DNA from 3 places in the Pseudomonas sp. FP1742 genome. Region 2 is predicted to be linked to each of the others. Evidence: predicted binding sites of a transcription regulator. Region 2 holds the regulator's gene; each other region holds the start of a gene.

Region 1 (3,264 bases), 640 kb from region 2:
TTCGGCGGCATCCGGGTGACGGATGTCGATGATGATCTGGCCCGCCAGCGCTTCGCTGACTTCTTCAATCTGCAAGTCCTGGCCCAATTCGTCGATCACGCGATCGATCGGCACCAGTTTGGCGTTCTCGAGCGCACGCTCAAGCACCGCCATGTCGAATTCTTTCTCTTCATGCTCCACGCGCGGACGCTTGGCATGGGTTTTCGGGTTAACCGAAATGACCCCGCAGTATTCCGGCATGTGCCTGGCGAAGTCGGCGGTGCCGATTTCGTTGGCCAGGTCGATGATGTCCTGCTTGTGACTGGCGATCAGTGGACGCAAGACCAGTTTGTCGGTCACGCAGTCGATCACGGACAGGTTCGGCAATGTCTGGCTCGACACCTGGGAAATCGCTTCGCCGGTGACCAGCGCTTCGATGTCCAGCCGATCGGCAATACGGGAAGCAGCGCGTAACATCATACGCTTCAAAACTACGCCCATATGACTGTTATCGACTTTCCCGAGAATTTCTCCCAGGACTTCCTCGAACGGCACACTGACAAATAACACGCGCTGGGAGCTGCCGTACTTCTTCCAGATGAAGTGCGCGACTTCCATCACGCCCAGTTCATGGGCTCGCCCGCCCAGATTGAAGAAGCAGAAATGGCTCATCAGCCCGCGACGCATGATCTGGTACGCAGCCACGGTGGAATCGAAGCCGCCGGACATCAGCACAAGCGTCTGTTCCAGGGCACCCAGCGGATAACCGCCGATGCTGTTGTGCTGGCTGTGGATCACGAACAACCGTTTGTCGCGAATTTCGATGCGAACTTCGATTTCAGGCTCTTTCAGGGAAATACCGGCGGCGCCGCACTGACGACGCAGTTGGCTGCCGACGTATTTCTCCACGTCCATGGAGCTGAATTCGTGCTTGCCGGCACGCTTGCAGCGCACCGAGAAAATCTTCCCGGCCAGCGCATCGCCGAAGTGCAGCTTGCACTTCTCGACGATGTCGTCGAAGTCGCCCAACGGGTATTCATCGACCTGCAGGAAATGCGCGATGCCCGGCATGCAGCTCAGGCGCTCGGTCATCTCCTTGAGGGCTTTGGGGTCGCTGACGCGGGTTTCCAGCTCGAGATTGTCCCACACGCCGTTCACCACCACGGCCGGGTCCAGATCGCGGAGCACGGTACGGATGTTTTTGGCCAATTGGCGGATGAAACGCATCCGTACCGGGCGGCTCTTGATGGTGATCTCGGGGAAGACTTTTACGATTAGTTTCATGAAAACAGCGCGCGCAGGGCCAGCCGAAAAAGGGGGGCGCGGATTATAGCGGAAATTGCTCAAGGTTTAACCAGTTAATGTGCAGAAGGTTTTGCGCGCACCAAAACAGGTCATTTATGGAAATCAACGCTACATTACAGGGCGATATTTTGCGCTTTATGGTGCGCCGCCTCCTTGGAAGCGTGATATTGGGGCAAAAAACCCACGATGAGGCACTGGCATGCAATTTGCTCCCTTGTGAGGCAGGTTGCCATGGCAGAGTATTCGCGCCGGCATCACCCACATTTAAGGGCATCCATTACTAGCCCTAAGCCACCCGGAGGACACTATGTCGAAGTCGGTTCAACTCATCAAAGATCATGACGTCAAGTGGATTGATCTGCGCTTCACGGACACCAAAGGCACTCAGCACCACGTGACCATGCCGGCTCGCGATGCGCTGGATGAAGCTTTCTTCGAAGAAGGCAAAATGTTCGACGGTTCCTCCATCGCTGGCTGGAAAGGCATCGAAGCTTCCGACATGATCCTGATGCCGGACGACACCACTGCCGTTCTCGACCCGTTCACCGAAGAGCCGACCCTGATCCTGGTTTGCGACGTGATCGAGCCTTCGACCATGCAAGGCTACGACCGTGACCCACGGGCGATCGCCAAGCGTGCCGAGGAATACCTGAAGTCGACCGGTATTGGCGACACCGTATTTGTGGGTCCAGAGCCTGAGTTCTTCATCTTCGACGAAGTGAAGTTCAAGTCCGACATCTCTGGCTCGATGTTCAAAATCTACTCCGAACAAGGTTCGTGGATGTCCGACCAGGACGTGGAAGGCGGCAACAAAGGCCACCGTCCAGGCGTCAAAGGCGGCTACTTCCCGGTTCCGCCGTTCGACCACGACCACGAAATCCGTACCTCCATGTGCAACGCCATGGAAGAAATGGGCCTGACCATCGAAGTTCACCACCACGAAGTGGCGACTGCCGGTCAGAACGAAATCGGTGTGAAGTTCAACACCCTGGTGGCCAAGGCTGACGAAGTTCAGACCCTGAAATACTGCGTACACAACGTAGCTGATGCCTACGGACGCACCGCGACCTTCATGCCTAAGCCGCTGTACGGCGACAACGGTTCGGGTATGCACGTTCACCTGTCCATCGCCAAAGATGGCAAGAACACCTTCGCTGGCGAAGGCTATGCCGGCCTGTCCGATACCGCCCTGTACTTCATCGGCGGCATCATCAAGCACGGTAAGGCTCTGAACGGCTTCACCAACCCGTCGACCAACTCCTACAAGCGTCTGGTCCCAGGTTTCGAAGCTCCAGTGATGCTGGCCTACTCGGCTCGCAACCGTTCCGCTTCGATCCGTATTCCTTACGTGTCCAGCCCTCGCGCTCGCCGTATCGAAGCCCGTTTCCCGGATCCGGCAGCCAACCCGTACCTGGGCTTCGCTGCACTGTTGATGGCTGGCTTGGACGGCATCCAGAACAAGATCCACCCTGGCGACGCAGCTGACAAAAACCTGTACGACCTGCCGCCTGAAGAGGCGAAAGAGATCCCACAAGTTTGCGGCAGCCTGAAAGAAGCCCTGGAAGAGCTGGACAAAGGTCGTGCGTTCCTGACCAAAGGCGGCGTTTTCAGCGACGACTTCATCGACGCTTACATCGCTCTGAAAAGCGAAGAAGAAATCAAAGTTCGTACCTTCGTACACCCACTGGAATATGAGCTGTACTACAGCTGCTGATCCGGTAGCGCTGCACTACGCAGCGTGACAAAAGAGAGGCCTCCTTCGGGAGGCCTTTTTTGTGGGCGAACGTCTGTCATCGGATGCCCGGTTGCGTGCATCATGGCCTTCACCCGATAAAGTCGAGATCCTCCATGCGCCTACGCTCATCCCTTGCCTTGCTCACTGCCCTGCTGGCCAACAGCGCTTTCGCCAGCCCGGCCCCTGCCGCTCTCGCTCCATTGCTGGGCACCATCGAGGAGCGCCTGGCGATTGCCGACCAGGTC
Region 2 (3,264 bases):
GCAAAACCGCGTCGTGCTGATCGACAAGGCTAAAGTTGTCGACAAGGACAACAACACCACCCAGGGCGAGAAAATCGTCTACGACACGGTCAAGAAGCTTGCGAGCGCCGGTCGCGCCACGGGCAACAAAGTCACCGAGGCGCGTCCGCGCATCGACATGGTGATCCAGCCGAAAAAGAAAACCGACGAGCAAAAGGCCCAGTAATGGCAACTCTGAAAGCTCAGCATCTGGCCAAGAGCTACAAGAGCCGCCAGGTCGTGCGTGACGTCAGCCTGTCCATCGACAGCGGTCAGATCGTCGGCCTGCTTGGCCCCAACGGTGCCGGCAAGACCACCTGCTTCTACATGATCGTCGGCCTGGTGCAGGCCGACCAGGGCCGCGTACTGATCGACGACCTGGACGTCAGCCACCAGCCCATGCACGGTCGCGCCAAAGCCGGCATCGGCTATCTGCCGCAAGAGGCGTCGATCTTCCGCAAGCTTTCGGTGGCCGACAACATCATGGCCATCCTCGAGACCCGCAAGGAACTCGACAAGGCCGGTCGCCGCAAAGAGCTGGAAAGCCTGCTGCAGGAATTTCACATCCACCACATCCGGGACAACCTTGGGATGAGCCTGTCCGGTGGCGAACGCCGCCGCGTGGAAATCGCCCGAGCACTGGCCACCAACCCGAAATTCATCCTCCTCGACGAACCTTTCGCCGGCGTGGACCCGATCTCGGTGGGCGACATCAAGCAGATCATCCATCACCTCAAGGCCAAAGGCATTGGCGTGCTGATCACAGACCACAACGTCCGTGAAACCCTGGACATCTGCGAAACGGCCTACATCGTCAACGATGGCCAACTGATCGCTGAAGGTGACTCCGCCACTATCCTGGCCAACGAATTGGTCAAGGAAGTGTATCTGGGCCACGAGTTCCGCCTGTAAGCGCTGAGGTGCCTGGCCAATCGCCCGGGCGCTTGTTTCAATAAAAAATCAATAGGTTTTTATTGTTACGGCGCTCCAGGCAAACACGTCGCTCCAAAGGTGTTCAGCCATCAGCAAGGGCCACGTGTCAATAAAGCTTTATAGTTTTTTATTGTTACAGCGCTCTAGGCAAACACTTCAGTTTCAGGCATATAATTTGCTTATGTTTGGCGCTTCGGCGCCCTGTAGTGGATGGCGCATGTGCGCCGGCGAATAAGGTGTTAAGCCCCTGCCATGAAACCATCGCTAGTCTTGAGAATGGGCCAGCAGCTGACGATGACACCGCAGCTGCAACAGGCTATCCGCCTGCTCCAATTGTCGACCCTGGACCTGCAACAGGAAATCCAGGAGGCCCTGGAGTCCAATCCGATGCTCGAACGCCAGGAAGAAGGCGACGACCTCGATAACGCCGACCCCTTGGCCGATAACGCCGAACAAAAACCCAACCCCGACATTCAGGAACCCTCCTACCAGGAAACCGCTCCGACGGTGGATAACCTTGAGGACGGCGACTGGAACGAGCGCATTCCCAACGAATTGCCTGTCGACACCGCCTGGGAAGACGTCTACCAGACCAGCGCCAGCAGCCTGCCGAGCAACGATGACGACGAGTGGGACTTCACCACCCGCACATCGGTCGGTGAAAGCCTGCAAAGCCATTTGCTCTGGCAACTGAACCTGGCACCGATGTCCGACACCGATCGCCTGATCGCCGTGACCCTGATCGACTGCATCAACAATCAGGGCTATCTGGACGAGACCCTCGAGGAAATCCTCGAGGCCTTCGATCCGGAACTGGACATCGAGCTGGACGAAATCGAAGCCGTCCTGCACCGCATCCAGCAATTCGAACCCGCCGGCATCGGCGCCCGCAACCTGGGTGAATGCCTGCTGCTGCAACTGCGCCAACTGCCCGCCAAGACCCCTTGGCTGGCGGAGGCCAAGCGCCTGGTCACCGATTACATCGACCTGCTCGGCAGCCGCGACTACAGCCAGCTGATGCGCCGCATGAAGCTCAAGGAAGATGAACTGCGTCAGGTGATCGAACTGGTCCAGAGCCTCAACCCGCGCCCGGGCTCGCAAATCGAGTCCACCGAAGCCGAATACGTCGTTCCCGACGTGATCGTACGCAAGGACAACGAGCGCTGGCTGGTGGAGCTGAACCAGGAGTCGGTGCCACGCCTGCGGGTCAACGCCCAATACGCCGGCTTCGTGCGCCGCGCCGATACCAGCGCAGATAACACTTTCATGCGTAATCAGTTGCAGGAGGCTCGCTGGTTCATCAAGAGCCTGCAAAGCCGCAACGAAACCCTGATGAAAGTAGCCACTCAGATCGTCGAGCATCAACGCGGCTTTCTGGAGTACGGCGACGAAGCCATGAAACCGTTGGTGCTGCATGACATCGCCGAAGCGGTGGGCATGCATGAATCGACGATTTCACGGGTGACCACGCAAAAATTCATGCATACCCCACGGGGCATCTATGAACTGAAATACTTTTTTTCCAGCCACGTCAGCACCTCCGAAGGCGGGGAATGCTCGTCTACGGCGATCCGCGCGATCATCAAGAAACTGGTTGCCGCGGAAAATCAGAAAAAGCCGTTGAGTGACAGCAAGATCGCTGGTTTACTGGAGGCACAAGGCATTCAGGTAGCCCGTCGTACGGTCGCCAAGTACCGCGAATCCCTGGGGATCGCGCCTTCCAGCGAACGGAAGCGGTTGATGTAGCCGCCGGGCTCGCCACAGCGTTCCAGTGGCAGGCATTTCTGCCTGCCGCTTTATGCACTGGCAACGAAGGAGAAGCTGTATGCAAGTCAACATCAGTGGACACCAACTGGAAGTGACCGAACCTCTTCGCACCTACATCGGCGAAAAACTCGAACGATTAGAGAGGCATTTCGACAAGATCACCAACGTGCAAGTCACGATGAACGTCGAGAAGCTGCTGCAGAAAATCGAAGCCACGCTGCATATTCCCGGCGGAGAAGTAGTCGCCAATGCCGAGCATACGGACATGTATGCCGCCATTGACCTGCTGACCGACAAGCTGGATCGCCAACTCAAAAAGCATAAGGAAAAGACCCAGAGCCTCCTCCAGGGCGCGACCGGTCGTTAACACTCCCAACCCATGATCCGACTTGAAAGCATCCTGACCCCCGGCCGTTCCCTGGTGAACGCGCCGGGTGGCAGTAAAAAGAAAGCCCTCGAACAAATTGCCAACCTTATCCACCGCGAAGTACCGGATCTGGAAATGCAGGACGTCTTCGAGGCCTTGATTGCCCGTGAGAAACTCGG
Region 3 (3,264 bases), 1.3 Mb from region 2:
TATAAACGCCCCTGAACGTGTATGAAAAAACCTTTCAGCCACTCCTTCACTGACAAAATCCAGACAAAAAAATGCCCGGCAAGCCGGGCAATTTTTTTCGGGCGTGCTTACAAGTTGTAGCCGCGTTCGTTGTGCAGCGCCAGATCGATACCAACTGCCTCTTCTTCCTCAGTGATACGCAGACCCATGACGGCGTCCAGCACCTTGAGGATGATGAAGGTGACGATCGCGGTGTAGATCACCGTGAAGCCCACACCTTTGCACTGAATCCAGACTTGAGCCGCGATGTCGGTGACGGTACCGAAACCACCCAGGGACGGTGCCGCGAACACACCGGTCAGGATCGCGCCGAGGATACCGCCGATGCCGTGCACGCCGAAGGCATCGAGGGAGTCGTCGTAACCCATTTTGCGTTTCAGAGTCGTGGCGCAGAAGAAGCACACCACGCCTGCTGCCAGACCGATCACCAGGGCGCCCATCGGGCCCACGGTGCCTGCCGCCGGAGTGATTGCAACCAGACCGGCCACCACACCCGAAGCGATACCCAGTGCGCTTGGTTTGCCGTGAGTGATCCACTCGGCAAACATCCAGCCCAGCGCCGCAGCGGCCGTGGCGATCTGGGTCACCAGCATCGCCATGCCGGCGGTGCCGTTGGCAGCCGCAGCGGATCCGGCGTTAAAACCGAACCAGCCGACCCACAACATCGCGGCGCCCATCAGGGTATAGCCGAGGTTGTGCGGAGCCATCGGAGTGGTCGGGAAACCTTTACGCTTGCCCAGTACCAGGCAGGCAATCAGACCGGCCACACCGGCGTTGATATGCACCACGGTGCCGCCGGCGAAATCGAGCACGCCCCAGTCCCACAACAGGCCACCGTTACCGGACCAGACCATGTGCGCAATCGGTGCGTAAACCAGAGTGAACCACACGCCCATGAAGATCAGCATGGCGGAGAACTTCATCCGCTCGGCGAAGGCACCGACGATCAGCGCCGGGGTAATGATGGCGAAGGTCATCTGGAAGGTGACGAATACTGCTTCAGGGAACAGCGCCGCAGGCCCGGTCAGACTCGCAGGCGTGATACCGGCGAGGAAGGCCTTGTTCAGGCTCCCGAAGAACGAGTTGAAATTGATGACGCCCTGTTCCATGCCAGTGGTGTCGAACGCGACGCTGTAGCCATAAATGACCCACAGCACGCTGATCAGACCGGTAATGGCGAAGCACTGCATCATCACGGAAAGAATGTTTTTCGACCGAACCATGCCGCCGTAGAACAGCGCGAGGCCGGGAATGGTCATGAACAGCACCAGGGCTGTCGAGGTCATCATCCAGGCGGTATCGCCGGAATTGAGGACTGGGGCCGCCACTTCGTCTGCCGCCATGGCCAGGCCGGGCATTACGAGGGACAACAGGGCTCCTAGCCCTGCGATTTTACGCAGAGTCATATTGTTTTCTCCTGGGGCGTTGGGTTTGTGGCGGCTTAGATTGCGTCGGTATCGGTTTCGCCGGTACGGATGCGAATCGCCTGTTCCAGATTGACCACGAAGATCTTGCCGTCACCGATCTTGCCGGTGTTGGCGGCCTTGGTTATCGCCTCGATAACCCGGTCCAGATCCTTGTCGTCAATGGCGACATCGATCTTCACCTTGGGCAGAAAATCAACCACATACTCCGCGCCGCGATACAGCTCGGTGTGACCCTTCTGCCGACCGAAGCCTTTGACTTCAGTAACGGTAATGCCCTGCACGCCGATCTCGGACAGCGACTCGCGCACGTCGTCCAGTTTGAACGGCTTGATGATGGCAGTGACTAGCTTCATGAAAACTCTCTCCCGAATTGGTGGACTTGCCCCAGGAAAACAAACCCGACTCAAGTCTAAGCGCAGTGCCTGGCTTTGTAACGCATCGTCGGCCTTACCTGCCCGTTCGACGCCAGCTAACCACTCCGCACGAAACTTCCCCCGTTCCGCTTGGCGCACTGCATTCGTCACAGCGACTGCATCAGTGCATGGGTCACCAGCGACTAAGCAGAAAGCTTGCCATCTATCCAAAACCCATTGATTTCAAGCCCTTGGCCGCAGCCGCAGGCCCCTTCGCACGGTTGACGCCACGGTTACGCACAACAACAGTGCGCGGCCGCCCACTCGCATGCGCGAAAAGCGTGCATCGCAGCCGCCGAGATTGACTATAGACACTGCGTGGTACACTGCCCGCCATTGTTGACAGGACTTTTCCCATGCTCGCGCCCAAAGACTTCCTCGATGCCCTGAGCGGCACCGCCTCCCGCCTCTTCAGCGGCGACACCCCACTGCCGAAAAGCGAAATCGAAAGCCAGTTCAAGGCCCTGCTGCAGAGCGGCTTCAGCAAGCTGGATCTGGTGAGCCGTGAAGAATTCGATAGCCAAATGGTTGTGCTGGCGCGGACCCGCGCCCGGCTGGAGAGCCTTGAGGCGAAAGTGGCGGAGCTGGAAGCGAAGCTCAATCCACCTGCCGAGTAACGCACCGACTCTTCTGTGAAATGCATTCCCTGTGGGAGCGGGCTTGCTCGCGAAAGCGGGCGCCTCGGTCTACCAGCCCTCCCATACTGGACAGATCACCTTTGTAGGAGCTGCCGAAGGCTGCGATCTTTTGATCCTAAGCCTCGCAAACATCCCGGCAACGTCCTACAAAGAACACCACCGCCGTCCGATTGCGTCGTAAGACCTCCAGTTTCTATGCTCATCCCCAGCTGAATGTTCAGCTCTGGGTTTGGCGACCCGGAAGCCCCCGACGCACCGCGACCACATTCGACCGAGGAATTTATTCCCATCTCGAATTATGGCGGCTATGCGTGGGAGACCTTCGGGTCTACCGGTTTTCGGGCGTCACCGGTTCGCCAACCCGCGCATGGCTGCCACCCTTTTCGTTTGGCGACGATCAGAGGCAGTTTTCTTCATTTGATCCCGAGAACTGCACCATGGACGAAAACTATCTAATCCCCTACGTCTTCACCCGCAACAAACTCCACCTCCACGCCCTCCTCCTGCAAAACCAGGCCTGGTTCAGCGCTCGCGACCTCGGCCGATTGCTCAGGCTATTCCTGGACGAACGAGCATTACGCAAACTCGATCCCGACCAACACCAAACCGTACAAATGCTGATCCACGGCACCATCGAACGCACACTGCTGATCAGCGAATCCGGCGTCTACGCATTACTGGTCTACCACTACTGCCCCGAATACCGAGGCCTGCGCGAATGGCTGACCCACAACGTGGTACCAGCCC

What was found. The regulator sigma-54, encoded in region 2, starts transcription at its own class of promoters, with help from an activator protein. The targets are predictions, from matches to a motif close to ANTGGCATNNANNTTGCTNT.
Region 1: the regulator sigma-54 is predicted to act here: its motif matches at 1,478-1,497, upstream of glnA (glutamate--ammonia ligase).
Region 3: the regulator sigma-54 is predicted to act here: its motif matches at 2,024-2,043, upstream of glnK (P-II family nitrogen regulator).

The regions. Positions count from the first base shown of each region.
Region 1 is NZ_CP117460.1:394,979-398,242, reverse strand. Features, by position in the region: gene thiI (tRNA uracil 4-sulfurtransferase ThiI) at 1-1,263, opposite strand, end outside; gene glnA (glutamate--ammonia ligase) at 1,592-2,998, shown strand; gene PSH64_RS01790 (chorismate mutase) at 3,133-3,264, shown strand, end outside.
Region 2 is NZ_CP117460.1:1,034,964-1,038,227, reverse strand. Features, by position in the region: gene lptA (lipopolysaccharide transport periplasmic protein LptA) at 1-205, shown strand, start outside; gene lptB (LPS export ABC transporter ATP-binding protein) at 205-930, shown strand; gene PSH64_RS04450 (RNA polymerase factor sigma-54) at 1,204-2,697, shown strand; gene hpf (ribosome hibernation-promoting factor, HPF/YfiA family) at 2,777-3,085, shown strand; gene ptsN (PTS IIA-like nitrogen regulatory protein PtsN) at 3,098-3,264, shown strand, end outside.
Region 3 is NZ_CP117460.1:6,412,535-6,415,798, forward strand. Features, by position in the region: gene PSH64_RS29190 (ammonium transporter) at 108-1,445, opposite strand; gene glnK (P-II family nitrogen regulator) at 1,481-1,819, opposite strand; gene PSH64_RS29200 (accessory factor UbiK family protein) at 2,236-2,496, shown strand; gene PSH64_RS29205 (Bro-N domain-containing protein) at 2,955-3,264, shown strand, end outside.